DNA from 4 places in the Pseudoalteromonas sp. JB197 genome. Region 3 is predicted to be linked to each of the others. Evidence: predicted binding sites of a transcription regulator. Region 3 holds the regulator's gene; each other region holds the start of a gene.
What was found. The regulator sigma-54, encoded in region 3, starts transcription at its own class of promoters, with help from an activator protein. The targets are predictions, from matches to a motif close to GTTGGCACGNNNNTNGNNT.
Positions count from the first base shown of each region.

Region 1: glnA (glutamate--ammonia ligase) is a predicted target of sigma-54. The motif match lies at 5,388-5,406, and genes of this name have one in related genera.
Region 2: CIK86_RS10885 (PspA/IM30 family protein) is a predicted target of sigma-54. The motif match lies at 5,653-5,671, and genes of this name have one in related genera.
Region 4: dps (DNA starvation/stationary phase protection protein Dps) is a predicted target of sigma-54. The motif match lies at 6,519-6,537, and genes of this name have one in related genera.

Region 1 is NZ_NRGZ01000001.1:2,604,157-2,612,228, reverse strand. It holds gene CIK86_RS12365 (RNA-binding S4 domain-containing protein) at 1-158, opposite strand, end outside; gene CIK86_RS12360 (cyclic nucleotide-binding domain-containing protein) at 238-696, opposite strand; gene ntrC (nitrogen regulation protein NR(I)) at 726-2,111, opposite strand; gene glnL (nitrogen regulation protein NR(II)) at 2,127-3,197, opposite strand; gene CIK86_RS12345 (DUF4124 domain-containing protein) at 3,290-3,811, opposite strand; gene glnA (glutamate--ammonia ligase) at 3,927-5,333, opposite strand; gene typA (translational GTPase TypA) at 5,843-7,666, shown strand; gene CIK86_RS12330 (MBL fold metallo-hydrolase) at 8,000-8,072, opposite strand, start outside.
Region 2 is NZ_NRGZ01000001.1:2,294,843-2,302,914, forward strand. It holds gene CIK86_RS10845 (YgiQ family radical SAM protein) at 1-238, opposite strand, end outside; gene CIK86_RS10850 (SRPBCC family protein) at 540-1,100, shown strand; gene CIK86_RS10855 (TIGR03899 family protein) at 1,069-1,956, shown strand; gene CIK86_RS10860 (TIGR04219 family outer membrane beta-barrel protein) at 1,993-2,763, opposite strand; gene CIK86_RS10865 (DUF2333 family protein) at 2,767-3,753, opposite strand; gene CIK86_RS10870 (copper chaperone PCu(A)C) at 3,762-4,271, opposite strand; gene CIK86_RS10875 (hypothetical protein) at 4,350-4,676, opposite strand; gene CIK86_RS10880 (PspC domain-containing protein) at 4,713-4,919, opposite strand; gene CIK86_RS10885 (PspA/IM30 family protein) at 4,930-5,610, opposite strand; gene dusA (tRNA dihydrouridine(20/20a) synthase DusA) at 5,864-6,832, opposite strand; rRNA gene rrf (5S ribosomal RNA) at 7,145-7,259, opposite strand; rRNA gene CIK86_RS10900 (23S ribosomal RNA) at 7,474-8,072, opposite strand, start outside.
Region 3 is NZ_NRGZ01000001.1:164,648-172,719, reverse strand. It holds gene CIK86_RS00790 (KpsF/GutQ family sugar-phosphate isomerase) at 1-738, shown strand, start outside; gene kdsC (3-deoxy-manno-octulosonate-8-phosphatase KdsC) at 739-1,290, shown strand; gene lptC (LPS export ABC transporter periplasmic protein LptC) at 1,287-1,844, shown strand; gene lptA (lipopolysaccharide transport periplasmic protein LptA) at 1,834-2,379, shown strand; gene lptB (LPS export ABC transporter ATP-binding protein) at 2,376-3,101, shown strand; gene CIK86_RS00765 (RNA polymerase factor sigma-54) at 3,171-4,664, shown strand; gene hpf (ribosome hibernation promoting factor) at 4,691-4,978, shown strand; gene ptsN (PTS IIA-like nitrogen regulatory protein PtsN) at 4,983-5,435, shown strand; gene rapZ (RNase adapter RapZ) at 5,457-6,302, shown strand; gene CIK86_RS00745 (HPr family phosphocarrier protein) at 6,346-6,618, shown strand; gene mgtE (magnesium transporter) at 6,766-8,072, shown strand, end outside.
Region 4 is NZ_NRGZ01000001.1:2,150,157-2,158,228, reverse strand. It holds gene CIK86_RS10195 (VC0807 family protein) at 1-197, shown strand, start outside; gene CIK86_RS10190 (SulP family inorganic anion transporter) at 261-2,000, opposite strand; gene CIK86_RS10185 (TonB-dependent receptor) at 2,154-5,090, opposite strand; gene dps (DNA starvation/stationary phase protection protein Dps) at 5,941-6,456, opposite strand; gene gss (bifunctional glutathionylspermidine amidase/synthase) at 6,739-8,072, opposite strand, start outside.

The DNA of each region.
Region 1 (8,072 bases), 2.4 Mb from region 3:
CGTTTAATTGTACAAATTTCATGGTTAACACCCACATAACCTTCAGCAATTAAGTTTTTTGCTTGGCCGCCGCCTTCTACTAAATTTAGTACTTTTAATAATTTACACAGCTCAATCGGCTCTTCTTCTAATTCAATTTCTATATATTCTTCGTTCATGTTTGCTCTCGGTGGGGTAACGCATTAACGCTAGTATAAAGTGAAGTCACTATTTTTGCATCAAAGTGCGTATACAAATCTAACCATGGTTTTCTATGTGTTCGCTCAACTTGGCAATACGTAAGCTCATACCTTCAATTATTCTATCTTTAATTTTTTCGCGTATTACATTGGGTAAGCGAGTAAGGGCATCAGAGGTAATAGCAAGCACAATTGCATCCGTTTTAGCACGTGCGCTAATGCTGCGTGCGCGGTTATTAATAAAAGCGCCTTCACCAATAAACTCCCCAGGACGTATAGTACCGAGCTCTAATAAATGGTTGTGCTTAAACACTATTAATGCACCGCTAAGCACTATAAATAAGCGCTTATCGTTGTCGTGCTGTTTAAATAAAAATGAATTTTCGCGCACTAAATATAATAAACCAAACGACTCTAAAAGTATTTGGCGCTCGTTAAGGCTAAATTCTTTAAAAAATCCTAAACGGTTGATAATTTCCATCTGTTTAAATAGCGGAATGTTCTCTATTAACTTCATTAATTACCTAAGAGTTATTACGCGCAAAACTAATTAATGTTGCGCTCTTTTAATTTACGGGTCAATGTATTGCGTCCCCAGCCTATTTTTATAGCGGCTTCTTGTTTGTGGCCTGCGCAATTGGCGAGTACTGTTTTTATTAAGCGGGTTTCGAGTTGCGCTTGAATATTAGGCCAAATATTTTCCTTACCTTGTTTAAGTTCCTGATTAAGCCATAACTGGAAGGCATCTAACCAATCGCCTTCTTCTTGAGTTAGTGAGGCATTAATAATTTCAGGTGGCAAGTCTTGCTCGCTAACAAGCTCACCAGGAGCCATAACCGTAAGCCAGCGGCAGGTGTTTTCTAATTGGCGTACGTTACCGGGCCAACTGAACAAGCGTAGCTGCTCAATTGCTTTAAGGCTAAGAATTTTGCTTTCTACTTGCAGATCTTTAGCGCTTTTATGTAAAAAGTGCAGTGCTAGACGCTCAATGTCTTCGGTACGCTCCCTGAGGGCTGGTAAGCGCAGGCGCACTACATTTAAGCGATGAAATAAGTCATCCCTAAACTTGCCTTGTTTTACTAGCTCTTCAAGGTTTTGATGGGTTGCAGCAATAATACGCACATCTACTTTTATGCTTTTATGCCCGCCAACACGGTAAAACTCTCCATCAGATAATACCCGCAGTAGTCGAGTTTGTACGTCGAGGGGCATATCGCCAATTTCATCTAAAAATAGGGTGCCGCCATTGGCTTGTTCAAAACGGCCTTTTCGCACGCTATCTGCACCAGTAAAAGCCCCTTTTTCATGGCCGAATAATTCTGACTCAACCAGCTCTTTAGGGATTGCGGCCATATTTAGCGCAATAAATTGGTTTTCTTTACGTGGACTATGGTTGTGCAGGGCGCTGGCAACAAGCTCTTTACCCGTTCCTGACTCACCATTAATAAGTACACTCATGCTTGAGGCTGCAAGCTTACCTATGGCCCTAAACACTTCTTGCATGGCAGGTGCTTCGCCAATTATATGTGCGCTTTTAGGGGGCGTGAGTTTACGTTTAACTTTTTTTGTAGAATTAGCTCTATAGGCGCTTTCAACTAGGGCAATCGCTTCGTTTAAATCAAAAGGTTTGGCTAAATATTCAAAAGCCCCTTTTTGAAAAGCATTTACGGCGGAATCGAGATCTGAATGCGCGGTAATAATAATAACCGGTAAGCCGGGCACTTGCTCAGCTATTAGCTCCAGCAGTGCCATGCCGTCCATTCCGGGCATTCTTACATCGGAGATCAGCACGCTCGGTTGGCTAAATTTTAATGCATTAAGCACACTTTGTGCTTCAGCAAAGCTTTGTACTGTAAAACCTGCGCGAGTAAGCGCTTTTTCTAATACAAAACGAATAGAGGCATCGTCATCTACAAGCCAAACTGTTTTCATGCATACTCCAAGGCGTTAATCTGCAAAAGGCAGATAAATATTAAATTCGGTGTGACCAGGCCAGCTATCGCACTCAATATAACCATTGTGTTGATCAATTAATGTTTGCGCTATAGAAAGCCCCAATCCAGAGCCGCCATCTTTATTAGTGATCATAGGATAAAACAAAGTATCGCGTACACTAATATCAATCCCTGGGCCATTATCGAGCACTTGAATTAACAAGGCTTTTTTGGGTGCCTTACCGGGCCGGCGGTGCTGATAGTTAATTCGGGTTTTAATTTTTATTTCCCCACCATTAACTAATGCCTGCTGGGCATTACGCACAATATTAAGCACCACTTGCTGCACTTTACTTTGGTCAATATAAACATCGGGAATACTCGGATCGTAATCTTTTACCAAGCGAATATTGTCACTATTATCTAGGGTACTTAATTTGATCACCGACTCTAAGGTTTGATGTATATTGCCATAAGACTTTTGCGGTAATTGGTTAGGCCCAAGCAGTCTATCTACTAATTCACGCAATCGGTCGGCTTGCTCAATAATAAGCTCGGCACATTCATTTCTTTCTTGCTGGTCTACCTCGTATTGCAATAACTGCGCCGCTCCGCGAATTCCCCCTAAAGGGTTTTTAATTTCGTGCGCTAAACCTCGAATTAAATTACGTGCGGCTTGGTATTGGTGCATTTGATTTGATGCTTGATCGAATTTAATTTCATCATCGGTTTGCCGACATTCTAATAAAATATAAAGTGCACCTTGGTATTTTATCTGTTTTGAACTGACTGCTAATTTAGCATGACGAGAATCAACAAATACCACGTCAGCCCTATGCTGGTGGCAATCTACGCCATCAATTAAAGAGTATTGCGCTATGCGTTTTAAATCGATTGAATGGTAGTTAAATAAATCATCAAAAGACTGCCCTAATAAACGCTTAGTGCCTAAACCAAGTAGTTCACTGGTACTGGTATTGGCATAAATAAGCGTAAAGCTTTCGTTTAAAAGCATCACGGCGGTGGTTTGATTTTGCCATATGGCATTGAGTAGCTCAGGGCTAAAGTGTGTTTTACTAAGCATTGTTGCACCATTTTAGTGCGCCTGTGTTTTCAGGCAAGTAATTTAATGAAATTGCACTGCAATTGCTATTTTTAATGTGAATTGGGTGGGAGTTAATTACCTAAGCTTAAGCCTTTTCTATGCATAAAAAATACACTCAATGGGCTTGTCGCAATGACTTGGCTTTGTTTGTTGTACAGCTTAACTTGCAGAGTGTGCTCACCACGCTCTACATCTCTTAAAGCAAAGGTTGAGGTATCACTTGCTGCGCCATAGGCTTTACCATCAAGAAATAGCTGTATCGTAAAGTCGTTTTCAAAGCGGGGGGTAATGCGAGTAGATACATACACAGAGCCGGTGTTTTCACGAATAGTTTGCTGATGCTCAGGCGATGCAATACCAATACTAAATGCAACCGGCTGCGCTTTAGTTTGATTATTTAATATATCAGTATTTGTTGCAGGCATGGTTAAATCTTGGCTGGTGAGTTTTATCTCTTTGGCACCAATATGAGGGGTATCTGAAAACACCAATACGCCATTTTTATCTTTCCATGCGTAAATTTTTTTTTCACCAGCGTAACTACAAATACTTAATAATGAAGTAATTAGTAGTAATAAAATCTTGCTACTCACTCTGCAACCCTGCATTTTTTACATTAACTTTACTTTAGTGGAGAAAGTACTAATTTACCATTAAAAAAGCCCGCAAAGCGGGCTTAAATATATATTTTATAACTGTTAATTAAAATTAACAGCTGTAATACATTTCAAACTCAATAGGGTGCGTTGTCATGTTAAGTCTTTCAACTTCTTGACTCTTAAGTTTAATGTAAGCATCAATTAAATCATTAGAGAACACGTCACCTTGATTTAAAAACTCACGGTCAGCATCAAGAGATGCCAGTGCTTCTTCTAATGAAGAGGCAACGGTTGGAATTTCTGCTGCTTCTTCTGCAGGTAGGTCGTATAAATCTTTATCCATTGCATCACCAGGATGGATTTTATTTTTAATTCCATCAAGGCCAGCCATAAGCATGGCAGCAAAAGCAAGATACGGGTTAGCCGTTGCATCAGGGAAGCGTACTTCAATACGACGACCTTTAGCTGATGGTACTACCGGAATACGAATCGATGCAGAACGGTTACGTGCAGAGTATGCAAGCATTACTGGTGCTTCGTAACCTGGTACTAAACGTTTGTACGAGTTAGTAGAGGCATTAGCAAACGCATTAATTGCTTTAGCATGTTTAATAATACCGCCAATGTAATAAAGCGCATCTTCAGAAAGACCGCCGTACTTATCACCTGCAAATAAGTTAACACCGTCTTTAGCTAACGACTGATGACAATGCATACCAGAACCGTTATCGCCAACAATAGGTTTAGGCATAAAAGTAGCTGTTTTGCCGTATAAATGAGCCATGTTATGAATAACATACTTCATTTCTTGAATTTCATCGGCTTTAATTACCATAGTATTAAAGCGCGTAGCAATTTCGTTTTGCCCTGCAGTTGCTACTTCGTGATGATGTGCTTCAACAACTTGTCCCATTTCTTCTAATACTAGACAAGTAGCAGAGCGCCAATCTTGAAAGTCATCAACAGGAGCAACTGGGAAGTAACCGCCTTTAACGCCAGGGCGATGACCTGTATTGCCGTCTGCGTATTCTTTATCTGAGTTCCAAGCAGCTTGCTTAGAATCGATTTTGTACATAGAGCCAGACATGTCTGTTTTATATTTTACGTCATCAAATACGAAGAACTCTGGCTCTGGGCCAAATAAAACCGTATCAGCAATACCCGTAGAGCGCATATATTCTTCAGCACGCTTTGCTACAGAGCGTGGATCGCGCTCGTAACCTTGTAATGTAGAAGGCTCTACTACGTCACAACGTATAATTAATGTGGCTTCTTCAGTGAATGGGTCAAGCTTAGCTGATTCAGCAACAGGCATTAGCACCATGTCTGATTCGTTTATGCCTTTCCAGCCAGCAATTGAAGAACCATCGAACATTTTACCATCTTCAAAAAAGTCTTCATCAATTTGGTGATGAGGAATTGAAATATGCTGCTCTTTACCTTTGGTATCAGTAAAGCGTAAATCAATGAACTTAACGTCATTTTCTTTAATAAAATCTAAAACCGATTGCGACATGTGTCCTCCAACTATAAGGTTTTGTTATTGCTGCTTAAATGCTTTGTGTTTTATAAGCTGATTTTGTGCCACTATTGTAACTTAATGTTTATAAACATAAAAAATACAAAAGTAATAACGGCTGTTTCTAATGCGCACCATTATGGTGCGTAAATGCTTCAATATAGTGCAACAGTTACAGAGTAAAAAGTTGCTCGCTATTTAATCGTGATAGACTAACATAAAGTAAATACAAAAGACTGACCAAAATAGCAATAAAGTCATTAAAGTGGAGGTTTTTATAAAAATATTAAAAATTTTATTTTTATAATTAGTTAATTTAAAACAGTAGGTTAAATAAAAAAACCAGAAAGTTTGCAAATTTATATTGGATAAACTTTCATCCATTCCATTTATAAGGGATAATATGCGCCCTTTTAAATCCTATGCTGGGACATCTCGTGAAAACGCAGGTGAGTGCGTAAGCCCCTGCAGGATCAATGAGATTCAATTTCTCTGAGTGAATATTAATGAGTATCGAAAAGATAAGAAATATAGCAATTATCGCCCACGTTGACCACGGTAAAACTACACTGGTTGACAAACTGCTTGAGTTTTCAGGCACATTAGAAACACGCGGCGGTAATGAAGAGCGCGTGATGGATTCAAACGATATAGAAAGAGAGCGTGGTATTACCATTTTAGCGAAAAACACCGCTATTTCATGGAACGGCTACCACATTAATATCGTAGATACTCCAGGACACGCCGATTTCGGTGGTGAAGTGGAACGCGTACTTTCAATGGCTGACTCAGTATTACTAATTGTTGACGCTCAAGAAGGCCCAATGCCACAAACGCGTTTTGTTACGCAAAAGGCATTTGCGCAAGGTTTAAAGCCAATCGTAGTAATTAATAAAATCGACAAGCCAAGTGCACGTCCTGATTGGGTTATGGATCAAATCTTTGATTTATTCGATAACTTAGGCGCCACTGATGATCAGTTAGATTTTAAAGTAATCTATGCATCAGCAATCAATGGCTGGGCAACATTAGATTTAGACAAGCCATCTGATAACATGGATGACATGTTCCAAATGATCGTTGACGAAGTATCACCACCAGATGCAGATCCTGAAGGTGACTTCCAAATGCAGATTTCTCAACTAGATTACAACTCATACGTGGGTGTAATTGGTGTTGGTCGTATCAAGCGTGGTTCTGTTGCTCCAAACCAACAAGTAACTATTATTAGTGCTGACGGTACTAAACGTAACGGTAAAATTGGTACAGTACAAAGCTACTTAGGCCTTGAGCGTATTGAAACAGACCGTGGTTATGCAGGTAACATCGTTACTGTAACCGGTATTGGCGAGCTTAAGATTTCAGACACTGTTTGTTGTCCTACTAACGTTGAAGCATTACCACCACTAAGTGTTGATGAGCCAACAGTAACAATGACATTCTCTGTAAATAACTCACCTTTTTGTGGTAAAGAAGGTAAGTTTGTAACGTCACGTAATATCCGTGAGCGTTTAGATAAAGAATTAGTGCACAACGTAGCACTTCGCGTTGAAGATACTGCTAGCCCAGATAGCTTCCGTGTTTCTGGCCGTGGTGAGTTACACCTAGGTATCTTAATCGAAAACATGCGTCGTGAAGGTTACGAGCTTGCAGTATCTCGTCCAGAGGTAATTTTGCGTACTGTTGACGGCGTATTAGAAGAACCGTTTGAAACAGTAACAATTGACTGTCAAGAAGAGCATCAGGGTTCTGTAATGGAGCAAGTTGGCCTACGTAAAGGTGAGCTTACTAACATGTCTCCAGATGGCAAAGGCCGTATGCGTTTAGACTTTATTATCCCAAGTCGCGGCTTAATTGGTTTCCAAACTGATTTTATGACAATTACATCAGGTACTGGTCTTATGTACCATACGTTCGATCATTACGGTCCTCACAAAGGTGGTGACATTGGTGTTCGTAAAAATGGTGTAATGATTGCAAATGCTACAGGTAAAGCACTGACTAACGCATTGTTTAACTTACAAGAGCGCGGCCGTTTATTCATCGGCCACGGTGTTGAAGTTTACGAAGGTATGGTTATCGGTATTCATAACCGTGATAACGACCTTACAGTTAACGCCCTTAAAGGCAAGCAGTTAACTAACGTACGTGCATCTGGTACAGATGAAGCGCAAACGCTTTCTCCGCACCTTAACTATTCACTTGAGCAAGCGCTTGAGTTTATTGATGAAGATGAGTTAGTTGAAGTAACGCCACTAAACATTCGTATTCGTAAGCGTCATCTTACAGAAAACGAACGTAAACGTGCGGGTCGTGCTCCTAAGTCATAATCTATTAATTTAGAATAATGATTTTAAAAGCCGCTGTATTGCAAAATACAGCGGCTTTTTTGTGTTTGTGGGTTAGCTAAATAAAAGGTTAAAGAGGGTAGATTAAAGAAATTACCACCACCGCGATAATTGGTGTGCTGTGCACTTGTTCACTACATTGATTTTTTTCCTCTAAAAGCGCAGCGCCTCTTAACCTCTTTGTGAATAATTCACTTAAAGATCTTTTGTACGCAGAGTGAGCTTAAAACAGCCGATAAGGCTAAGTACTAGTGTTTGTTGGTAAGGTATTTTTCGTTGGGTTTCGCTGCGCTCAACCCAACCTACGTACATTACTTAAAGTTTAATTGTTTCGCCTTCATTTAAAATATACAGCGGTATTGGTGCATTCATTTGTTTATACATATGC
Region 2 (8,072 bases), 2.1 Mb from region 3:
GCTGGGCAATAATACCCACTCTAAAACCTTGCGCCTCAAGTACTCGGCCAATTACTGCCATCCCAAAACTAGGATGATCTACATAAGCATCGCCACTAATAATAATTATATCGCAGCTATCCCAGCCAAGTGCATCCATTTCTTCGCGTGTAGTAGGTAAAAATGGTGCTGTGCCATAACACTCTGCCCAATACTTTGGGTATGAGAATAAGGCGCGCTTAGCTTTAAGTGTGCTCATAAAGTTGACCGTTTAATAACAAAAGGCGCAAATTATACCCTATACCAACCTACCTTGATAGAGCACTACTTTGCTGTGCCGCGCGGTTTTAAAGTGAAGTTTCGTTATTTTTTAATACTTATACACCTAAATTAACTATTACTTTTTATAGGTTGTGGCTAAATATCTAGCTCAATTAAAAAATAGTTGCTATAAAATTAACCTCGAAAGTTAAGCACACCCGAGTTAATATGCTAAATTAATAATAAGTTATGAGTTTGTAACCTAATTTATCTGAGGTTTTTTTATTAAAATATTAAAAATGTTAGTGCAGCTTTTATTAGTTTTACTCTTACTTTTTATCGTTATTGGCCTATTACTACCCCAGAGCTATAACGTAACAAAGAGTATTAATATTAATGCCAATACGCACATAGTAAAACCCTTAATCACTGACTTTTCGCAGTGGCATAAATGGTCGCCTTGGAAGAAGCTGGATCCCTCTGTAGAATTTTCCTTAGGTGAGCCAAGCACAGGGGTTGGTGCTCATCAATCATGGCAAAGTAAATGGGGCGCAGGTGAAATGACCACCACAGCGTTAAGTGCAAACAAAATGGTGTTGAATATTTTATTTGCTCAAGAACACATTATTGCCGCTAATGTAATATTTACGCAAAATGCAAAAACGGTCACGGTTACTTTTCAAATTACGGGGCAAGCCACGCTACCTTTAGTTTCTGGGTATGTGGCTGTGCTTAGTGAGCACATTTTAAGTAACGCAGTATCACTGGGGCTCAATAATTTAAAAACAGTAGCGCAGCTAAGTGATGCACAAACAATAATGGAAAGTCATGGCAGTCAAAACCGCACAAGCAAGAGTTAATCTCGCTAATACCATAGAGTCGTTACTGGGTTATCCTATTATTAAAGTAGGCAATAATGAGGCATCCCATAATAATGAGCAAAGTTATGGCCCCCAAGGCAAGGTTAAACCGCTATATCGCATTAATAGCGACAATACCGTTTTAGCTAGAGCACAAAAAAGACAAGACTTACTGCTCATTAAACAACAGCAAAATATAGAAACAATTTTAGCTATGGCAATGGATTTTTGTCCTGACGTAGCCAGTAGTAAACAACCCGATGCCGATTGGGTAGAACACTTTGTAGCACTATGTGGTGATACCTCAAATCAATCTATGCAGTCACTTTGGGCAAAAATACTCACCGGTGAAACGCTTAACCCGGGGACTTTCTCAATAAAAAGTTTGCAAACACTTAAGCATATGACCCAGCGCGAAGCTGACTCTCTACAAAAGTGTGTATCCCTCTCTGGTTATAATGAAAAAGACGATAGCCACTTTATTTTACTGGGGTTTTATAAAAAACCATCACTATTTGATTTGTTACGTAAGGGCAATAAAGTATCTTTAAATCTAGGAAAAACAGGGATTAGCTTTCCTGATATATTAACTTTAATGGATTTAAATTTACTATATCGAAAAGAGATTGAGTCTGCGGTACTAAAAACTGGGCAAGAACTTACGTTATCGTTTTTATCACAAAAAGTAACGTTAAAAGCAAAAAATAGCGATTTAGTATTGAGTTATTATAAGTTTACGCAAACAGGTGATGAGCTATCTAAACTCATTAACTACCCGGTAAATAAAGTGTATAAGCAGTTACTTAATAGTGCACTTGAGAGTGAATTTGAACTAGCGTGGCATACTACTAAGTAGCAAAACCACGCTATATACTATTAATTAGCAGTGTAATTAAAAGTGTACTTGAATGCCCGCAAATGGACCCGATGCATCAATATTAGTGTTAATATCATCAACATCGTCTAGCTCTAATGTCATTGAGCGGTAACCTGCTTTAACAGCAACATCTATTGCTAGGTTATCAATAAATTCCCATGCAATACCCATTTGGTAATCTTGAACTTTGCTATCGTCAATTGCTACAAAGCTGCCCTCAAAAAACACGCTTAAACCGGTAAAAGGTAAGCCTGCTTCAGCGCGGCCGTAAACCAATGGTACAAAGCCTGAAAACTCAACAGTTTCAGTATAATCAGCGCCACCTTGTTGCGTAGTACCTTTAACTAAAATCTCACCATCAAACTGCTTAGCGTTAACACCCAAATCGATAGAGATTAAGTCGTTATCAAAAATTTCGTAATAAAATGTGTAATCAATGTGAGTTAAGTCACTTACTGAATTAACCGTAGTACCTACAACGTAATCTGAACCATTAAAAGAAAATGTTTTATCCAGACGTGTAGAGCCGGTAAGCTCAAGCTCTGTGTATCTTAATTTAATATTAGGTACTAATGGCACTGGATGCTCAAGTGCAGCGTAGTAGCTTACGAAGGTTTCATCGTCAAAATTAAAATCTTGTGGTGCATTTCCTTTATAAGAAAAGCTTCCTTCGTTATCCGCTTTCCAGCCATCAACACCTACATACAAGCCTAATAAGGTATCAGCTTGCGCTGCAGGCGCTAAACATGCCATTGAAAGGGCTGCTGCTAAACAATACTTTTTCATTTTCTATCCTTGTGTCAATAATTCGCTAAGTTCAATAAGAGCCGCATTGGCTCTAGATATATAATTTGCCATAACCAGTGAATGGTTTGCTACATAACCAAAACCATTCCCATTTAATATCATTGGGCTCCATACTGTTTCTTGAGTTGCCTCAAGCTCTCGTATAATTTGCTGCACACTTACGCGTGCATTCTTTTTCTCAAGTACATCGGCAAAGTCATATTCTACCGCTTGTAAGAAATGCAATAAAGCCCAAGTAGCACCGCGCGACTCATAAAATACATCATCAATGTCTAACCATGGCGTTTTTGCTTGCTGTTGTAATGGAGAAAAAGTGGCTTGTGTATTTGATGTATTACCCGCTAAATCAGTGTTTACTTTATCTTGGCCTACACTAGCGCTTAAACGCTGACTCAAACTACCTAAACGCTTTTCAGCTTCTTTTAGCCAACTGCGCAAGTTATCGGCGCGAGCATAGAATTGACTGTCACGCTCATGGTCATTCGCTATTTGAGTACGATATACCAATAAGTAATCAATGCCTTTTTGGTACTCACCTTCAGCGCTTGGCCACGCCCACGCTTCAGAGCTAATATTAAACTGCGGCTGTGCTTTTTTTAGAGCTTCGTGTTCAGTTGATTGCGATTGCGAACGGCTAAAATCTTTACGCATAGAAAGGGCTAAATCACGCACCATTTCGAGTGCGCCATATTCCCACGCAGGCATATCGTCCATTATTATACTTGGCGGCAAAACATCATTTGATAAATAACCGCCTGGCTTTTCGAGTAACGTACTTGCTACCGTTATTAATGTTGATGTTGTTGTATAACCAATAACAAATTGCTCATTACGTTGCTGCGCTTGCTGCTTTGCTTTTTCTACCACATTAAAACGAGCAGGCTCCGTACTCCAATAAACAGCTATTGCGTAAAAAATAATTAGTAATATAGCTAATGCAGCAACTATTTTCCCTTTATGTTGTGACATTGATCCTCCTAATGATGAGTATGTTGTTTTGATGCTTGTGATTGTTCTGCTTGTGATGCAAGCGATACCACCTGAGCATTGGTAAATACACGGTTGCCATCACTAAAATATAGTGTGAGTTTGCGTTGTTGGCCTACTTTTAACGGTTCTTGTGGTTCAAAAATCATTAAATGATAGCCACCAGGCTTAAAATCGATTTGTTGATGGGCGTTAATTGTTAACGATTCAACTTTTTGCATTTTCATCATGCCATCTACGTGCGAGTGCTCATGAATTTCAACGCGACCTAAGCCATCAATAGTTGCTTTAGTCAACGTAGCCACAGTATCACTATGATTTATAATACTTAAATAACCTACACTTGAAGTTGTGGCAGGTAAAAACTCCCTTACTTGTGCATTACTAACTTTAATAATAGCAACATCCGCATCGTGATCATGCCCTGAATGTGCCATCGATGATGATGAAAAAAGACTTAAAACCGACACCAAAACAATTGAAATACACTGTTTAATCACCACTCTAATCCTTGTTAAAACATAATGCTAAGTATCAAATTTAACATAGTTCAGTTGCAATAGTCAGTTAATTTGGAGTTAAGATGCTACTTTTTTGTTATCAGCTACTAACCAGCAAAGTACCGCAATAAATAGTAACGGCCAAGCAATCATCAGCGATCCAAATAAAAATGCCAATACAGTTCCGACTAATGCAACTGCTGCTGCGCCAACTAATCCGATCGTTATTAGTACTGTAACAGCTACAAAAATAATAATAGCCGCTAAAACTCCTATTAGCTCAAGCCCAGTCCAACTTGTATCTGCAATCCAAAGCGGTAATTGCCAAGTATCAAAGTGCACCGCAGAGACAACATCAGTAAAAAATAGTAAATAAACAATTATACATACGGCTAACGCTTTCATTTAGCTCTCCTTAATTCAATCTAAATGTAAATTAGCTTAAATTGCTTTTTCTTCTAGGCAGCAATGCGCAATAAAATAACCTAGTGCAATTGCAAACGGAAAACTCAAAAATAATAAAATAGTGACAAGTCGTGTTGACCACACAGGTAAATCTAATCGCTGCGCTAAACCACTGCACACACCAGATATTTTTTTATCAAGTGGATCTTTGTACCAACCACGTTTGCTGTTAAAACTATTCATAATTATCTCCTTAAGCACTCTGTTTTAAGTTAGTTTTTAAATCAGCTTTTAAGCGAGCTAATTCTGCATCTACTTGTTCGTTTTTCACCAAAGCGTCTATTTGTGCAGCTATAGTATTTTCTGAATCAGTAAGCTCGTACGCTTCTACCTGTGCTTCAATACCTTCTACGCGCTGCTCTACTTTCTCAAATCGAGAGAGTGCATGTGCAACTTTTTCACTTTGTAATTGGCTATTTATTTGCCCCCTTGCAGCCACTATATTGTGCCGCTGTACTAACTGTGTTTGCTTGGCTTTAGCCTCGGCTATTCTTTGTTGCAAACGCTGACAATCCGCTGTCATTTTAGTTATTGATTGCTGCAGCGTTTCTAGTTGCAGCTGCTTTGCTACAACTGTGTTACTAATGGTTTGTTTTTCAAGCAAAGCTGATTTTGCTAAATCATCTCGACCTCTCCCTATTGCTAGCTCAGCTTTATCCTGCCAATATACTAAATTGTTATTTTTATTTTCAATTTGACGTTTAAGTGTTTTTTCTTCGCACAACAAAGCCGCTGTCGTAATGCGACACTCAGTAAGTGCATCTTGCATCTCGCTGAGCATTAAATTAAGTAATTTTTCTGGATCTTCTGCCTTGTCTAATATCGACACTATATTTGCTTGAACAATATCGGTTACGCGATTAAATATTCCCATGAGATTCTCCTGTTAACTTTTTAAGTGATTACACAAATTAGATTCCAAGAGTTATGCCAAGTAATAATATAAACAGTAAAACACATTAAATTCAGAAGCTTAAACTTATAATTTATAAATTAAAGTTACTTTTAACTGAATATGATTAAGTGTAATTAGCCAATAAACTAAACTTTTGACTATTTTTTAGGATCAAAAAAGCCATCCGAAGATGGCTGTATTTATTCATTTATTAAATTATTCACTTAGCTGATTATTCAGGTACAAAACTCAAAGCTTTATCCATTACCGATAAGTCGGCTTGTTTTCCATGGCCATTTTCAGACAGATGACGCCTAAATCCACGGGCACCAGGCTGCCCCTGAAAAATCCCCAGCATATGACGAGCAACATGCCAAAAGTTAGCCCCTAAGCGCATTTCGTCTTCAATATAACTATACATAGAGCGCACGACATCATGACGAGATTGCGTGTTAGCGATATCACCATAAATCTTTTCATCCACTTCATTGAGTATAAATGGGTTGCTATACGCTTCTCTACCAATCATCACACCATCAATATGCTGTAAATGCTCTAAACTTTGTTCAATTGTTTTAACACCACCATTAAGACTTAAATCGAGTTGTGGATAATCTTTTTTCAACTGATAAACACGTGGATAATCAAGCGGCGGTACCTCTCGGTTTTCTTTAGGGCTTAACCCCTTTAACCAAGCTTTACGAGCATGAATAATAAAATCATCACAACCAACATTATGCGACGCTTCTATAAGTGCACACAAAAACTCATACGAGTCTTGCTCATCAATACCAATGCGCGTTTTAACCGTAACAGGTATATTTACTTCTGCTTTCATTGCCGCCACACAGTCAGCAACCAATTGCGGTTCACCCATTAAACAAGCACCGAAACGACCATTCTGCACGCGATCTGACGGGCAACCTACGTTTAAGTTAATTTCGTCATAACCACGCTCACCCGCAAGCTTTGCACATTGTGCAAGAGCCTGTGGATCAGAGCCACCCAGCTGCAATGCAACAGGCCCTTCGTGTTGATTAAAGTGTAGGTAGTCGCCTAGGCCAAACAAAATAGCACCCGTGGTGATCATTTCCGTGTACAACACTGTATGCTTAGTCATTTTACGATGAAAAGTACGACAATGACGATCAGTCCAATCAAGCATTGGGGCTACAGAAAAGCGTCTATCGAGTGGTTTCATTGGTACACCGTGCTATATAAGTTTAAGTACATTTCGTTCAATTTAAATATCTCTTTTTTGCTTATTTACACACATTTAGATCTATTATTAATAAATAACTACACCGTAGGGAACAATCAAAAGGGGTGTTTTAGAATATAAAATCAGGCGTATCTGCGCTAAATTCAAACATTATTATATCAGAATAAGCAAAAAATATAGATACCATTTATATTGAAAACGTCAGCGTTCAAAGTTCAGCCACCCACATTTCAATTTTCTGCAGACGTAAAAAAGCCCGACTATTTCTAGTCGGGCTTTCTACAATTTGGAGCCTGGCAATGTCCTACTTTCACATAGCAAATGCTACACTATCATCGGCGCTGTTTCGTTTCACTACTGAGTTCGGCATGGGGTCAGGTGGGTCCAAAACGCTATGGTTACCAAGCAAATTAGGGCGTTAATTCGTATCACTACAAATTAACTGAATTTGGAAAATATCTGATAATATTTTTTAAGTCTTTGCGTAAATATCTACTTTAGCAATATTAACTTCTTGCTTGAACTGTCACATAAAAATCTGTCTGGAACAGATTTTAACGCACGTAGTGCGGCTTTAGTAATTTACATGGACGTAAATTATAAAACGCGTTTGGCGTTGTATGGTTAAGCCTCACGGGTAATTAGTACAAGTTAGCTTAATGCCTCACAGCACTTCCACATCTTGCCTATCAACGTTGTAGTCTCCAACGGCCCTTCAGAGAGCTTATAGCTCTAGTGAGAAATCATCTCGAGGCCTGCTTCGCGCTTAGATGCTTTCAGCGCTTATCAGTTCCGAACGTAGCTACCGGGCAATGCCATTGGCATGACAACCCGAACACCAGCGGTTCGTTCACTCCGGTCCTCTCGTACTAGGAGCAACCCCTCTCAATTCTCAAACGCCCACGGCAGATAGGGACCGAACTGTCTCACGACGTTCTAAACCCAGCTCGCGTACCACTTTAAATGGCGAACAGCCATACCCTTGGGACCGACTTCAGCCCCAGGATGTGATGAGCCGACATCGAGGTGCCAAACACCGCCGTCGATATGAACTCTTGGGCGGTATCAGCCTGTTATCCCCGGAGTACCTTTTATCCGTTGAGCGATGGCCCTTCCATTCAGAACCACCGGATCACTATGACCTACTTTCGTACCTGCTCGACGTGTCTGTCTCGCAGTTAAGCTGGCTTCTACCATTACACTAACCGTACGATGTCCG
Region 3 (8,072 bases):
GAAGCCAGCCACGGCGATTTGGGCATGATCACTAAAAACGATGTCGTTATGCTTATTTCTAACTCAGGCGAAACCAGTGAAGTACTTAATATTATTCCAGTGTTAAAACGCCTTGGTGCAAAAATTATTTCCATGACAGGAAATACACAATCAACCATGGCCACACTTGCTAACGTGCATGTATGCATTAAAGTAGAAAAAGAAGCCTGCTCATTAGGCTTAGCACCAACAGCCAGTACCACGGCAACACTCGCTATGGGCGATGCAATGGCGGTAGCACTGTTAGAAGCACGCGGATTTACTGCCGATGACTTTGCACTATCGCATCCCGGTGGCAGTTTAGGGAAGCGATTACTGCTCACCTTAAAAGATGTTATGCACAGCGGTGTAAATACGCCTATTATAACTACTTCGCAAACTATTAAAGATGCGCTGATTGAAATGACAGCTAAAGGCTTAGGTATGACCGCCATAGTTGACGATAATCAGCAACTCGCTGGGTTATTTACCGATGGTGATTTACGCCGTATTTTAGAGCAACGCGTTGATATTCATACCACGTCAATAGATGCAGTAATGACTAAATCGTGTACCACGGCAACCCAAGATATGCTTGCTGCGCAAGCGCTTAATATTATGGAACATAAACGTATTAATGGCTTAATTATTATTAATGAGCATAATCAGCCTATTGGTGCACTCAATATGCAAGACCTACTTAAAGCGGGAGTATTATAAATGCAATTTGGAGAGCTCTATCAAGCGCTAAGTGATGACGCTAAAGCGCGCGCAAAAAAAGTAAAGCTACTTATATGCGATATTGATGGCGTATTTTCTGATGGCCGAATTTACCTAGGCAACCAAGGTGAAGAGCTAAAAGCATTTAATACAAAAGATGGCTTTGGTATTAAAGCACTTATTAACAGCGGCTTTGAAGTAGCGGTTATTACCGGCAGGCACTCGCAAATAGTACAACAACGCATGACCAGCTTAACCGTACAGCATATTTATCAAGGTCAAGAAAACAAGCTTATTGCCTACCAAGAGCTTAAAAACAAGCTTAATTTAAGCGATGAGCAAATTGCTTATATTGGTGATGACGGCCCAGATATGCCTGTTATGGAGTTAGTTGGCTTTGCAGTCGCAGTAAACGATGCGCACCCACTAATTAAACGCTTAGCACATTACACTACGCAAATGCCGGGTGGTTTTGGTGCAGTAAGAGAGCTGACCGACTTACTTATGCTTGAAAACAATAAACCATTAACCAGCCAAGGCACTAGTTCATGAATATAGCGCGCATAGTCTTAAGCGTTTTATTCATCAGCTGTATGGTTTGGCTTTGGTACCCTTATTTTACTCAGATAAATGCGGTTGTTAAAGCCGACGCAGAAGTGATAGCTAAACCCGATTACACCGCCATTGAGCTAAAACAAACAGCTTTTGACGAAAACGGTGAAATTAGCCATAAAGTAACTGCGGTTAAAACGGAGCTTTACGAGCAGCTAGGATTTACCTTATTCGAAAAACCTACTTTTATATTGTACGACGATAGACAAAAAACGTGGCGTATAAATGCTGATGAAGCAACACTTTACGATGAAAGACAATTAATTTTAGAGGGTAATGTAACTGCCCAAAACTTAATTGATGGTGCAATGATAGACAAAATCACCGCCGACAATATTCAAGTAGATATAAAGCTACTCACTATGCACAGCGAACAACCCGTTATTATAACTGGACCGAATTTAAAGATCACCGGTAAAGGCCTTGAAGCCAATTTAACAACCGAGGTGATAAAACTAATTAACCATACGCGAACACTATATTATGACCAATAACCTTGCAAAAATACTTATTATTCCATCGCTTATACTTGTATTTAATAGTAATGCGGCAGAGCAAAGTACTTCCCCATTAGCTAATCAAATTTCTATTAGTGCTGACCGCCAAGAAGGCCAACTAAAAGAAAACGTTGGTATTTTTGAGAAAAACGTCGAGATAATTCACGGTAATCGTCGTATCACCGCCGATCGTTTAGAAGTACATAAGCGCGACGAACTTGGCGATAATAAACAACTATTAATTGCCACGGGCAGTCCTGCATATTTTGAAGAAAAGCAAGCAGATGGTACTGTCATGAGCGCCAGCGCTAACGAAGTACGTTACGATGTAGCGAAACGTTTTTTAACCCTAGTAGGAGATGCAAACATTTCTCAAGCTGGGCAAAAAATTACGGCTAAAAGCATCACCTACGATATAGAGCAACAGCTTATAAGTGCTGAAAAAGATGAAAACTCAACTGATCGGGTACACACTATTTTAGTGCCTATAGACGCAAAAAAAGAACAAAAACTCAATAAAGGTCAGCCATGAGTACATTAAAAGCAGAGCTATTAGCAAAAAGCTATAAAGGCCGTGAAGTTGTTAAAAATGTAGGACTTGAAGTAAAAGCTGGCAGCATTGTTGGTTTACTTGGCCCAAATGGCGCAGGTAAAACCACTACCTTTTACATGATTGTAGGCTTAGTACCTAGCGACAAAGGTAAAATATTAATTGATGATAACGATATTACCTTACTTCCTATGCACAGCCGTGCTCGTTTAGGTATTGGTTATTTACCACAAGAATCTTCTATTTTTAGAAAGCTCACTGTGTATCAAAATTTAATGGCTATTTTAGAAACGCGTAAGCAACTAAATAAACAAGCCAGGGAAGAAACCCTAAATAGTTTATTGGACGAATTTAGCCTGCAACATATTCGCGACAGCTTAGGTATGGCGCTATCTGGTGGTGAACGTCGCCGCGTAGAAATAGCACGTGCTTTAGCTGCAGATCCTAAATTTATATTGCTTGATGAGCCCTTTGCTGGCGTGGATCCTATTTCAGTACTCGATATTAAAAAAATTATAGAACACCTTAAAAATCGTGGTATTGGCGTGCTAATTACCGACCACAATGTAAGGGAAACCCTTGATGTTTGTGAAAAAGCCTACATTGTTTCTCATGGGGAGCTAATTGCATCTGGTACTCCTGAATTTGTATTAAACGATAAAACAGTACGTGATGTTTATTTAGGCGAGCAGTTCAAACTGTAATATTTATGTTATTACTATAAGCATCTGCTAAGATTAATCATATCAATTTATAAGGATTGTTAGAGATAAATGAGGCAATCATTACAGCTGCGCATGGGCCAGCAACTTACAATGACTCCGCAACTGCAACAGGCTATTCGCTTATTGCAGCTTAGTACCTTGGATCTCCAGCAAGAAATACAAGAAGCACTTGATAGCAACCCATTACTTGAAGTTGATGAACAAGATTACACGGAAGAATCAGCAGGTAAAAACGAGCAAAAAGCAGATGACATTACTGTTAGCGCCTCTGCTGACGACACCCCAAGCGAGTATGAGCAAGATAGCGGTGAAGCACTAAACAAAGACACCATAAGCGACGATATGGCCATGGATGTATCATGGGATGAATATATGAGCGCAGCGCCTGCCTCTTCATCAGGGCCAATGCCTGAAGATGAATCTATTTATCAAGGTGCATCAGCCGAAACCCTGCATGAGTACTTAATGTGGCAATTACAGCTCACTCCTTTTAGTCCTATAGACGAAGCTATTGCCATAGCTATTGTTGAAGCCGTAGATGACTCTGGTATTTTAACTATCAGTTGCGAAGACCTTTTAGCAAGCTTTAATCAAGAAAGTGATGACGAACACGAAGTAGAACTAGATGAAATAGAAGCAGTGCTAAAGCGCATTCAATTATTTGATCCTGTTGGTATTGCAGCTCGCAGCTTGCAAGAATGCTTATGCATTCAATTAAATCAATTTGATAAAGACACCCCTTATATTAACGAAACAAAAATGGTGTTAACTGATCATATCGATTTACTCGCTGCTCGCGACTATCGTACGTTAATGAAAAAAACTAAGCTCAAAGAAGAAGAGCTTAAAGAAATAATGACACTTATTCATACGCTTAACCCTAAGCCTGCGGATACTATTGTCAGAGAAGAGTCTGAATACGTTATACCTGACGTGTCTGTTAAAAAAATAAAAGGCCGCTGGGTGGTAGAGCTAAACCCAGATAGCATGCCAAAAATACGTGTTAACAGCCAATATGCGGCTATGTCTCGTACAGTAAAATCCAGCGGTGACAGCCAATTTATTCGCTCGCACTTACAAGAAGCTAAATGGTTTATTAAAAGCCTCGAAAGTAGAAACGAAACACTCCTGAAAGTAACTAATTGTATTGTTAAGCAGCAACAAGCGTTTTTTGAACATGGCCCAGAAGCCATGAAACCTATGGTATTAAACGATGTTGCCGAAATAGTTGAAATGCACGAGTCGACTATTTCACGGGTCACTACGCAAAAATATATGCACACTCCACGTGGCATTTTTGAGCTTAAGTACTTTTTTTCAAGCCATGTAAGCACCGAAAATGGTGGCGAATGTTCATCAACTGCCATACGTGCCCTGATTAAAAAGTTGATAGCTGCAGAAAACTTAGCCAAACCATTGAGTGATAGCAAGATTGCAGATATATTGGCTGAGCAAGGAATTAAAGTAGCTAGACGGACAATTGCAAAATATCGCGAATCTCTGGCTATTCCCCCGTCGAATCAACGTAAAAGCTTGATTTAAGACGTACAACAAAGAGGAAAATGCTGATGCAACTAAACTTAACTGGTCGTCATGTAGACATTACAGACTCATTAAGAGACTATGTAAATAATAAATTTGCAAAGCTGCAAAGACACTCAGATCACATAACTAATGTGCATGTTATTCTCGATGTAGAAAAATTAAGTCAAAAAGCTGAAGCAACAATTTTTGTAAGTGGCGCTGAGCTATTTGCATCGACCGAACACCAAGATATGTACGCTGCCATTGACTCGTTGATTGACAAACTCGATCGTCAAGTAATTAAACACAAAGAGAAGTTTGCTCGACACTAACACTATGAAATTAAGCTCACTTATATGCCTGGACTGCAGCAAAGCTGTGGTCCTTTTTAATAGTAAAAAAAGAATTTTAGAATTCATCAGTGAACTCGCGCATAAAAAAATGCCGTATTTACCTCAGCAAGATATTCTCACTGCTTTATTGGCAAGAGAAAAGTTAGGTAGTACCGGTATTGGCCGAGGAATAGCAATTCCACATGGCCGTATGAGCGGGGCACAAGAGCCTCTTGCCTTAATTTTAATAAGCGAAACCGCTATTAATTTTGATGCAATTGATAATCGTCCAGTTGATATTTTTGTTGCGCTTATAGTGCCCGATGGCGATAACCAGCAGCACTTGAAAACACTAGCCACAATAGCTGATAAACTAAACGATAAAGAGTTTTGTAAGCAATTGCGTGCGGCAAAGTCTGATGAAGCGTTATACCAAGTTATTTTGGATCAATCCTAGTTACTAATAAAGGGGTGGTAAATGGAATTAATTATTATAAGTGGCCGATCAGGTTCTGGTAAGTCAGTTGCTTTACGTGTTGTAGAAGATTTAGGTTACTATTGTGTAGATAATATTCCGGTAAATTTGCTGCCTTCATTAGTGCGCAGTGTCTCTGATAACTACGATAAAATAGCCGTTAGTATAGACGTGCGTAACCTGCCTAAAGATCAGCAGCAGTTTAACGATATTCTTGAGTACTTGCCCGACTTTGCTAAACCAACGTTATTTTATTTAGATAGCGACGATCAAACGTTAATCCGCCGTTATTCAGAAACACGTCGTTTGCACCCGCTTTCGATTGATTCGCTACCGCTAGATTTAGCAATAAAAAAGGAAAAAGAATTACTCGATGTACTCGTAACGCGGGCTGATCATGTCATTGATACAACCGATTTAAGTGTGCATCAACTTGCTGAATCTATGCGTGAAACCATACTCGGTAAAAAAGACAAACAGCTTATCATTACCTTTGAGTCGTTTGGCTTTAAGCATGGTATTCCCAAAGGTGCTGATTATGTTTTTGATGCGCGTTTTTTACCAAACCCACACTGGGAACCGGAGCTCAAGCCTTTAACTGGATTAGATCAACCAGTAAAAGATTATTTAGCTAGTCATAGTATTGTGCAAAAATTCACTTGGCAAATTCAAACCTTTGTACAAACGTGGTTACCACACCTAGAGCGTAATAATCGCAGTTATTTAACCATTGCTATTGGTTGTACTGGTGGTCAGCACCGCTCAGTTTATTTAGCGCAAACAATTGGTGAAAGCTTTGCTATGTCTCACCCTAATGTAAAAATTCGCCATCGCGAGCAAGAAAAATAATTCAATTTAAATAATCATCTGTTCAGCTTAAGTAGAGTATCTTATGCGCTTAGAAAATACGTTTTTAATAAAAAACAAACTTGGTCTGCATGCTAGAGCCGCTACCGTATTAGCACAATTAGCGGTACAATTTGACGCATCTATTACCTTATTTCAAGATGAAAAAGAAGCCGCTGGCGATAGTGTACTGGCTTTAATGTTACTAGAAAGCAGCCAAGGTAAAGAAGTAAAAGTAGTGTGCGAAGGACCCGATGCAGAGCATGCTTTACATGCCGTTGGCCAATTAATAGCGCAGCGCTTTAACGAACAAGAATAGTAGGCACTTTATTTAAACCAAGTAAACGAGCTAAAATATAGGGTTAGTGAAACCTTAAGCTAGTTTGGCTAAAAAAAGTAAGATAAACTGAACGAAGTTAATGACTAACTTCTTCCCTAACGTTATAAAAATAAATTAAGGACGCCAATGCCCGAAACTTTCGAACAAGACTACCCACTACAACAATTACAACAATTACAACAAGTGACCAAGTCACTCAATAGTGGTCAGTTTGTTCAAGTTAGGCGTATGCTGGCAAAAACAGCTCCTTGTGATACCGCACTTTTACTAGAATCATCACCACATAAAGTTCGTCGCCTGCTCTGGCAATTAGTTGATCCAGATGTACAAGGTGATGTCCTTGAAGAACTCTCTGAAGATGTACGTTTAGGCATTATTGCCCAAATGGAACCTAAGCACATTGCTGCTGCCACTGAAGACATGGGCCACGATGACTTAGGTGAAGTACTGCGAAGCCTGCCTGACACGGTTTATAAAGACGTGGTTAGCGCCATGGACATTCAAGATAGAGAACGTGCTACGCAAGCACTCTCCTATCAGGAACGCTCTGCTGGCGCGCTGATGAACACAGATACAGTAACCATTCGCCCTGATGTAACCCTAGATGTGGTACTGCGTTACATTCGTCTGCGCGGCGAACTCCCTGAGGGTACCGACGACCTTTACGTTGTCGATAAGCATAACTGTTTTTTAGGCGCTTTATCGTTAAGTACCTTACTAACCAATTCGCCCGAAAAAATTGTTCACGACCTAATGGATGAAGACTGTGAGTCTATTCCTATTTCGATGGATGAAAGCGAAGTGGCGCAGTTATTTGAACGTCATAACTGGATATCAGCCCCAGTAGTTGACGACAACGCCCAGCTACTTGGCCGTGTTACTATCGATGACATTGTTGATGTAATTCGTGAAGACGCAGAGCATCACTTATTAGGTTTAGCGGGTCTTGATGATGAAGAAGATACCTTTGCACCGGTTTTAAAAAGCTCAAAAAAACGCTCTGTTTGGCTAGGTGTTAACTTATTAACGGCTCTGGCAGCCGCTTTTGTTGCCAGCTTTTTTGAAGGCACTTTAGCAATACTGCCTATTTTAGCCGTGCTTAACGGCATTGTCCCCTCAATGGGTGGGGTGGCCGGTAGCCAGTCATTAACCTTGGTTATTCGTGGTATAGCAGTGGGTCATATTAACCAAACTAACCAACGTTTTGTAATGATAAAAGAGCTCGCCATTGGTGCATTAAACGGTATTTTATGGGCTGTTTTAATTGCCAGTGTTATAGCCCTATGGCAATGGGACTTAATGCTTGGCGCGGTACTGGCGTTTGCAATGTTTATGAACTTAGTTGTTGCGGGTGTGGCGGGTGCGTGTATTCCTATAATACTTAAACGTATGAAAATAGACCCTGCACTTGCTGGCAGTGTAATACTCACTAC
Region 4 (8,072 bases), 2.0 Mb from region 3:
TGCTTGCTAAGTGGATAGTGACCAGCCCTGCGGGTACGGTAGAGTTTAACGAGCAGCTTGGTGAAATGACCTTGCTCAGTTACCCTATTATTGCTATTCCGTCTATGTTGGCAATGATTGGTATTTTCTTTTATGTGATTAAAGTAATTACTAAATTAACCGGCATGAAGTTTGAACAAATGGTTCATTCACAGTAATTTAAGTTACTAAGTTTTTAGTATAAAAAGGCTTACAACTATGTGTTGTAAGCCTTTTTGCGTTTATAGCGGCTCGGGTTTTGCCTCATTGGTATGAGCTTCAAATAAGGCGACTTCGTCGGTAGGCTGGCTTACGCTATTTTTTTGTAGCGCAACATATAGATCGGAGTGAACATAAATGCCATTTTTACCCGATACCATTCCGGCAATTTCAAACCACGATAGAAGCTGGCGTTTTCTACCTGCTAGCTCAAGGCTAATGCCACGCTTTTTAAATATAACGTCTAAATCGGCAAGCATGGCCATAACGCTTAAATCTAAATGGGTAAAGCAAGGTACGGCATCAATAATAACGCATTGGGTATCGTCTTTTTGTTTTGCGTATTGCTCAAGTAATCTGCGTTTAAAGTAACTGGCATTAAAGTAAGTTAATGGCGAATTAAAGCGGTAAATAAATACCCCTTGCACGGCTTTTGCTTTATCGGTGGCATCTAAGCTTCTTACCACGCCTTTTATGTCTACGCCTAATATGTTGTCGGTAGGGCGCATTACGGTGCGAATAAATTGAAATAAACCCAGTAATACAGCAAGCGTAATACCCGGAATAACACCAATAAACAGCACTGCAAACAAGGTGGCTAAGGCAAGGTAAAACGCCTGCTTATCTTTAAACTTTAGTTGCCATACCGCTTTTAAATCTAACAAATGCACAGAGGCAATAATAAGTACCACGCCGAGTGCTGCACTAGGTATAAACTCGAGCGGGGCGGTTAAAAAAATAGCAATAATAGCAATAATAGTGGCGGCTATAATCGACACTAATTGCGTTTTACCGCCATTAGCGTCGTTAACCGCGGTGCGAGAGTCGGCGCCACTTACAGCAAAACCTTGCGACAACGCAGAGGCGAAGTTGGCAATACCTAGGGCTCTAAACTCTTTATCTGCATCTATGTCGTAGCCATTTTTTGCGGCAAAACTACGCGCTGTTAGCATCATACTTACAAAGCTCACTATGGCTAAGTTAAGTGCCGGCACAACTAGTTCACGAATAATACCAATATCAAATACAGGGGTGTTAAATACCGGCAGTCCGCCGGTTACTGTGCCTATGGTTTTAATATTAAATTGCTCTAAATTAAAAAACCACACTAATATTGCGCCCAAGGTAATGGCAAACATTGATGCGGGCCATGTAGGCTTTAGTCGTTTCATAACAAAGTAAATAACCACAGTAAATAAGGCCATTAATAAAGTGGGAATATGGGTTTGTGATAAATAAGTGGGTACACCCCCTAAGCGTTCAAGTAGGTATCTTTCATCAAAGGTAAAACCAAATACTTTAGAAAACTGACCCACAATGATAGTTATGGCTACACCGTTTAATAAGCCCATTAAAATAGGCTTAGATAAAAAGTCTGCTAATACACCTAATTTAAATTTACTGGCTATAAAACACCAAAAACCGGTCATGGCGGTCATGGTTACAACTAGCTGCCAGTGCTTAAAACTGTCGCCTGCGGCAAGCGGGGTTACTACTGCAGCTATAACTGCACAGGTTGCGGCATCGGGGCCAACTATTAATTGTTTTGAGGTGCCAAAAAGTGCATATAGCATCATGGGTAGTATGCAGGAATACAGCCCAACTGCAGCATTAACACCAGTTAACTGTGCATAAGCAATAGCAACGGGTAGCGCCACGGCGGCAACCGATAATGCCGCTCTTAAATCATCAGCAAACCATTGTCGTTCATAATGAAGTAAAGTATTTAAACCCGGCATAAAATTATATAAACGCGACAGCACTACCTTTCCTTATTAATAGTAATTGCTCTTTGATATTAAGTTTTATATTAAGATAAGTATAGCTAGGGAGTGGGTTTTTTATGCAATATAAAGCTACTTTTATTTAGGCATAAAAAAGCCTGCATAAAAGCAGGCTTTAGCCTTCAGGGAAAATTAAAATTTAGCGCGAATGCCTAAGCTATAACGGCGATCCGCCTCAGTGTACTTCCAAGCACCGCCTAGTTCAGATAGGTAGATTGAAGGTTCACCGGTTAAGTTTGTTGCGTTACCTACTAGGGTAAAGTTTTCGTTTATGTCCCAACTTGCAGAAAAGTCTAATTGGCCTCTGTCATCGCGGTAGTTATTACCATAAACAGTACCGTCTTCTGAAATGCTGCCGTTAGAGTTAATGTTTTCTACGCGTTTTTCGTTTTCAGTACTTAAGAAACCGTCACGGTAGTTATAAGCAAGGCGAGTAGAGAAACCTTCGTGTTCCCAAAATACTTGTAAGTTATAAGTATTTTCAGAAATGTCTAATAGTGGGTTGCCGTTTGGCTGTTCGCTGTCTGCGTAGGTGTAGTTTGCATTAATACCTAAACCAGAAAACGCACCCGGCAGGCTTGTAAAGAACTGCTGGTAACCTACTTCAAAACCTTGAACAGAGCCGTTTTCACCGTTAATGTTTTTAACGGTATCGATGCCGGTAAGTCCTGCATCTCTAAGGCCCGCAACGTGATTAAAACCATCAGCATCTACAGGATAGTTAGTTGCATCAGAGTAAACCATATTATCTTGAGATACGCCGGCAGTATCAAGCTGACATACTTGGTTCCACTGTGTTACGTTTTGCAGTGCAGCGGTAGTTGATGAGGCAACACACGTGCTTTCGTTGCTTAAAAATGACTTAACATCTTTATAAAATAGTGCAAAAGACAATACGTTACCTTCGTCAAAGTAATGCTCTACAGATAAGTCGTATTGGGTTGCGCGGTATGGTTCTAAATCAATAGCTCCTTGAGTTGCACCCGTTCGGTCGTTATTTACGTCAAATGCTGGGCTTAGCTCGCTAAAGTCGGCTCTGCGCATAACTTTTGCTGCAGCAAAGCGAAATAGTGTTTCGTCTGAATAGTTATATGTCACGTTTAAGCTAGGTAAAAAGTCTGTGTAATCATTTTCACCCGTCACTTTCACACCGTTTTGATAAACACTTGACTCAAGATCTGTTGTTACATAACGAGCGCCAACAATGGCTGTAACGCTATCAAAATCTAAATATGCCGATATATAAATTGCAGCGGTGTCTTCAACTACATTTTTGTATGCGCTTTCTTGAAACTCTTGATTGTCGTGTAAGCTCCCAGTAGACGCTAAATTAGTGCCTGCTAATAGTTGTTGTAATTGAGCATACGTATTACTTGGGTTAGATAAGCCATTATAAGTAAGGAATGTTAATAGATCGTTTTGACCAGAGTGACCCAGTTGATTAAAAGAATTATCGTGGCTCATAGTTGCAAAGCTGCCAGGGAACAGCGCGTTATAATCATCGGCCCATAAAGTTGCTAATGACCCATCTGAGTCGTTAATAGCGTTTTTATAAATATCTTTAATTTCTACTTTATATTGCTCATATTCGTAATCACGTTTAGTAAAACGTACACCCGACTTGAGCTCAGTCAACCAACTAACACTGCTTAACGGCTCAAACATTTCAATATCAAAACGAACAGCTGTTTCATCATTATTGGTTTTTCTATCTTCACTTTTGAATGTTCTTAATGCTAAGTTTTGTGGGTCAGTAAATGCAGTTGGATCTGAATGTATAATGCTTGGTAAGCGATTACCGTCTTGTGAAAATGCGCCATCATATAAATGGTTTACTAAATCAACCCCGCCACTGGCTTCAAACGTCGATTTTTCGATTGGACGTAATGTAAATTCTGAGTCAGGTCTTATGCTTTCAGAGGATGCAACAGCAACTTCACCAGAAATTTTGATGCTATCGGTAAGACTCCATTCTGCACCAAGTGCATTTGAAAACGAGTCAGTATCACGAAAGTCACTGTATGTTTTAGGAATACCAAATTCGTTAGTTAACGTATAGTTATTTACGCCGTTAGCGTCTTGTGTGGTGTTTGCATCTGTTGATAGTGAACCTGCTACACCTAAAATAGAGTTACCAGCTTGCTCACCAGAGCGCTTAGTACCACTTAAATCAAGGTATACCATGCCATTACCCGACTGTGGTGCCCACTGAAGTGACAAATTTACAGCAGTACGTTCACGTTTTTCTACATATTGCTCAATACTGTGCTCATCTCTGACGATGGCGTTACCGCTTGGTGTGTTTCCTTCTTGAGCGTTAATTACTATGTCTTGAGGTTTTACGCGGCTAGACGTTTCGTCTTGGCGAATTTCGCGATCTTGATATGAAAACATAGCAATGGCGCCAAACGTACCCATTTCATCAAAGTCCCAATTATTACCAACAGAGCCACTGAAAATAGGCGCTACGTTTTCGGTTTTATCTGCATATTCTGCATCTAACGACATAGCTGCTGTTAGTTTATCTAATTCTAATGGGCGCACTGTTCTTAAACTAACCGTACCACCCAGTGCTCCTTCAATCATATCGCCAGTTGGCGACTTAACAACTTCTACTGTTTTTAAGAAACTTGATGGAAAATCTTGAAGGCTAATGCCATCACGAGAATCGCCAATAGTAGAGCGACCATTTAATTCAACCCGGTTTTGCGGTAAACCACGAATCGAAACACTATCACCCACACCAAAGTCAGAATTAATAGATACACCAGTAATACGTTGCAAGGCTTCGGCAATGTTATTGTCTGGTAATTTACCAATATCTTCAGCAACAACAGCATCAACAATACGACCGTCAGTACGTTTAAGCATTGCAGCGGCTTTCATACTGTTAAGTATGCCTGTTACTTGAATAACTTCTATATTGTCATCAGTTGTTGAAGTGCTTTGAGTTTCTTGTGCAGCTAAAGCCGATGATGTCATTAAAATAATTGCAGCCGCGCTAATAAGTGCAGGATTACTTTTATGTTGTTTATTGATTAGTGAGGAAGTAATTCGATTAAGCTTCATGTATCTCTCCCGTTTGGGTAATTGTGTGTTGATGATGTGCTTTGGTTTACCAATTTTTCAGTGTTTTACTTTTTTTGGTAATGCGTAAAGTGTGGTTAAAATTAGTCCAATTAAGTTTTAATTTCAAGCTTTGCTTACCAGTTATGTGAATTTGGTATTACATTTTTGGTGTTTTTATGTTTAATATTTAACAGATTTAACAAGTTATGTTTTTAATTTATTTTGTAATCGCAGTTAAAAAGTTTAATTTAATGCTGGTATATAGGTTTGTTATTGCTATTTATTAATTATAATTTTTAAAAGCAAGATGAGTTTAACCTTACTTATTTGGGAAAATTGGGGTTTTAACCTATAAAAAATTCATTGTTTTAGGTAAGAAAGTGCTGATTAGTACCAAGGTGATAAAAAGAAATTAACTTACTGAGGGGGTATGAGGCTTTTATTTAAAATAAGAAATGTAAATTACTTACTGGTAATGGCTTTGTAGTTTTTATTTTAAGTTTAAAATAAAGTTGGCTAACCAATTTCATTGCTAATATAAATAAAATATCGACTGGTAATAATAGTATAAAATTTAAATGCAGATGTACGAGGGGTTAATCGGGGGAAGTTCTTTTTTATGCATTTGCTGAGCGTGACATTATTTAATGGCTACTTGGGGGTAAACTTTTTAAGAGCAAAATGCAGATACTTTGCTATGTATGATGTGCAATTATTTTAGTAGGTTATTATTTTAGTAAGTTATTAGCACTTAAAAAGCCCGCATTATTAATAATGCGGGCTTTTCTTAATTTTAAATTATTAACTAACAATAAATATTTAGCTATGTATGCCAGTTATAATAGTGCACCTACTTTTGTAGTTCACCTGTTGATGATTCAAGGTGGGCACGAATAAACCATTGAAATTGCTCTAGCTCGGCTAGTTGGCTGGTGATCATATCCTCAGAAACCGGATCAAGATCAGCAAGCGTATCTATGGCTTTACGATGATCGCTATTAATACCGCTATATACATTATCGAGTGCACTTAAATGCTCGGTAACGAGGGCTTTACCAATTGAGTACTCGTCCCATGTACGGCGATCAACAATTGATTTTGGCGTACCAACAGGTACTCCACCTAGCGTTGCGATGCGCTCAGCAATGGTGTCTGTCATTTCGCGTACAACCGCAACTTGTGGGTCTAGCATTTCATGCACGCCAATAAAATTAGGGCCAACCACGTTCCAGTGAATATGTTTAAGGGTAAGTTGTAAGTCAATTAGCGCAACCATACGGTTGTCGAGCGTAGCGATAGTTTTTTCTGCTGAATCGTTACTCATACCTGGAACGGTAAATTTAGCTGTTTTGTTACTATTACTCATAATTTCTCCTACTTAATTATTTTGCCCATTAATTACTATATGAACATACTTTACTTTATTTAAAGCAATCGCCATGCCGGGAAGGGATTTTAAATAAAGTTGTTTATATACAATCAGATAGAGTTTTTATTTGAGGGGGAGAGTGATGTTAAGTATTACATATTTGAAAACTGTGCACTTTTTTGTAAATTATGCACAGTGTAATAAATATCATAGTTAAAGGGCTTAGTTATTATATTTAATTGCTAAGCCATACAAAGTACTGTTAATTAATTTTACGAGTTACTCAATTCGCAGCGCCATACAGTCACTATGACCATTAATAATCATGCTTTTATCGACTCGCACACCCGCACCAGAATATTTTCCTGCTGTGGTAAAACTACATATTTGTACAAAGTAATCGTCTACTTTTGGTAGCGCAAATAATTGCTGATATATTTGCTCTTGGGATGCAAAGTGTCCGGCGGTTTCCTCAATGGTTTGTTGTTGCTGATCGACTAGTTGAATATTTGCTCCGCAGCGGCCAACAATGGGTTTTACTACATAGCCGGTTTGTAATAATTCATCACTGAGCTCAAACGCGGTATTGAGCAAATATTTATGATTAGGAAATAAACTCCACAGCACCGGTAAGATTGCTTTATTACTGGGGATCAGTGTCCATAGTGGTTCAAAAACCATGACATTTTTACGCAATAATACATCAGCCAACCGCGGGGTTGCTCCTGCTTGCCATTGCGGCTCAAAATTATGATTTTGAGCTTGATCAGCCTCGCATTCTTCACGAATTTGCTCAAGTGCAGTTTCCCATGACCAGGTTTTCCATACATAATTAAGTTTATTGCCATCGGCATCAATAATATTGCCAAAGGCATCCCAAGACAGAGTATTTAAACCAATAATAATTTTGCACTCAAAACCTGCTGCCGCAATTGTTTCTTTCATAAATAAAGCGTGGTAATGCTCTTCTGGGTCGTCATCTTGAAGAATATGAACTAAACCTTTTACTTCACTTTTTCGCCATGCTTTTACTAAGTCTTTAAATAAGTCTTGGCCTGCATCAATACCCGTTTTAACCCCAAAGTGCCTTGCCCATTTACCCTGAACTTTACCGCTTTCCATATAACACGAAGCGGAGTCGCAGTTGTATTCATACACTTTTAAGCCTGCGGGGGTTAGTGCAAAGTCAAAGCGACTGGTGATCAATTGATTTAAGCGGTTATCCCACGATTGACGAATTTTATTGAGTACTACTTCAGGTAAATTAAACTTTTTTAATAGCTCAGGGTGCTGTAACACATAGTCGGTGGCATGCATAAATAAGCCATGCAGCTCATTAGTGGCGTGCTCAATGGCTTGTTGGGCTGTGTGTGAAATAGTAAAGTAGCTATGTTGATCCTCAGTATTGGAGGTAAGCTTGTGGCCTTGCATCATGTCTACATAGGCGGCTTCGTCATCATTAGCAATATTTAACCATGACTTTGCAGCTTGGCCTGTATCGGCAATGTAATTAGATTTTATTGTAAATAAATCTGTGTTTATTTCAGCTGTAGGTTCTGCGTGTTCAATTTGATCAGTTTGGGTCATCCAGCCTAAAATAGTTGCATCGTTAT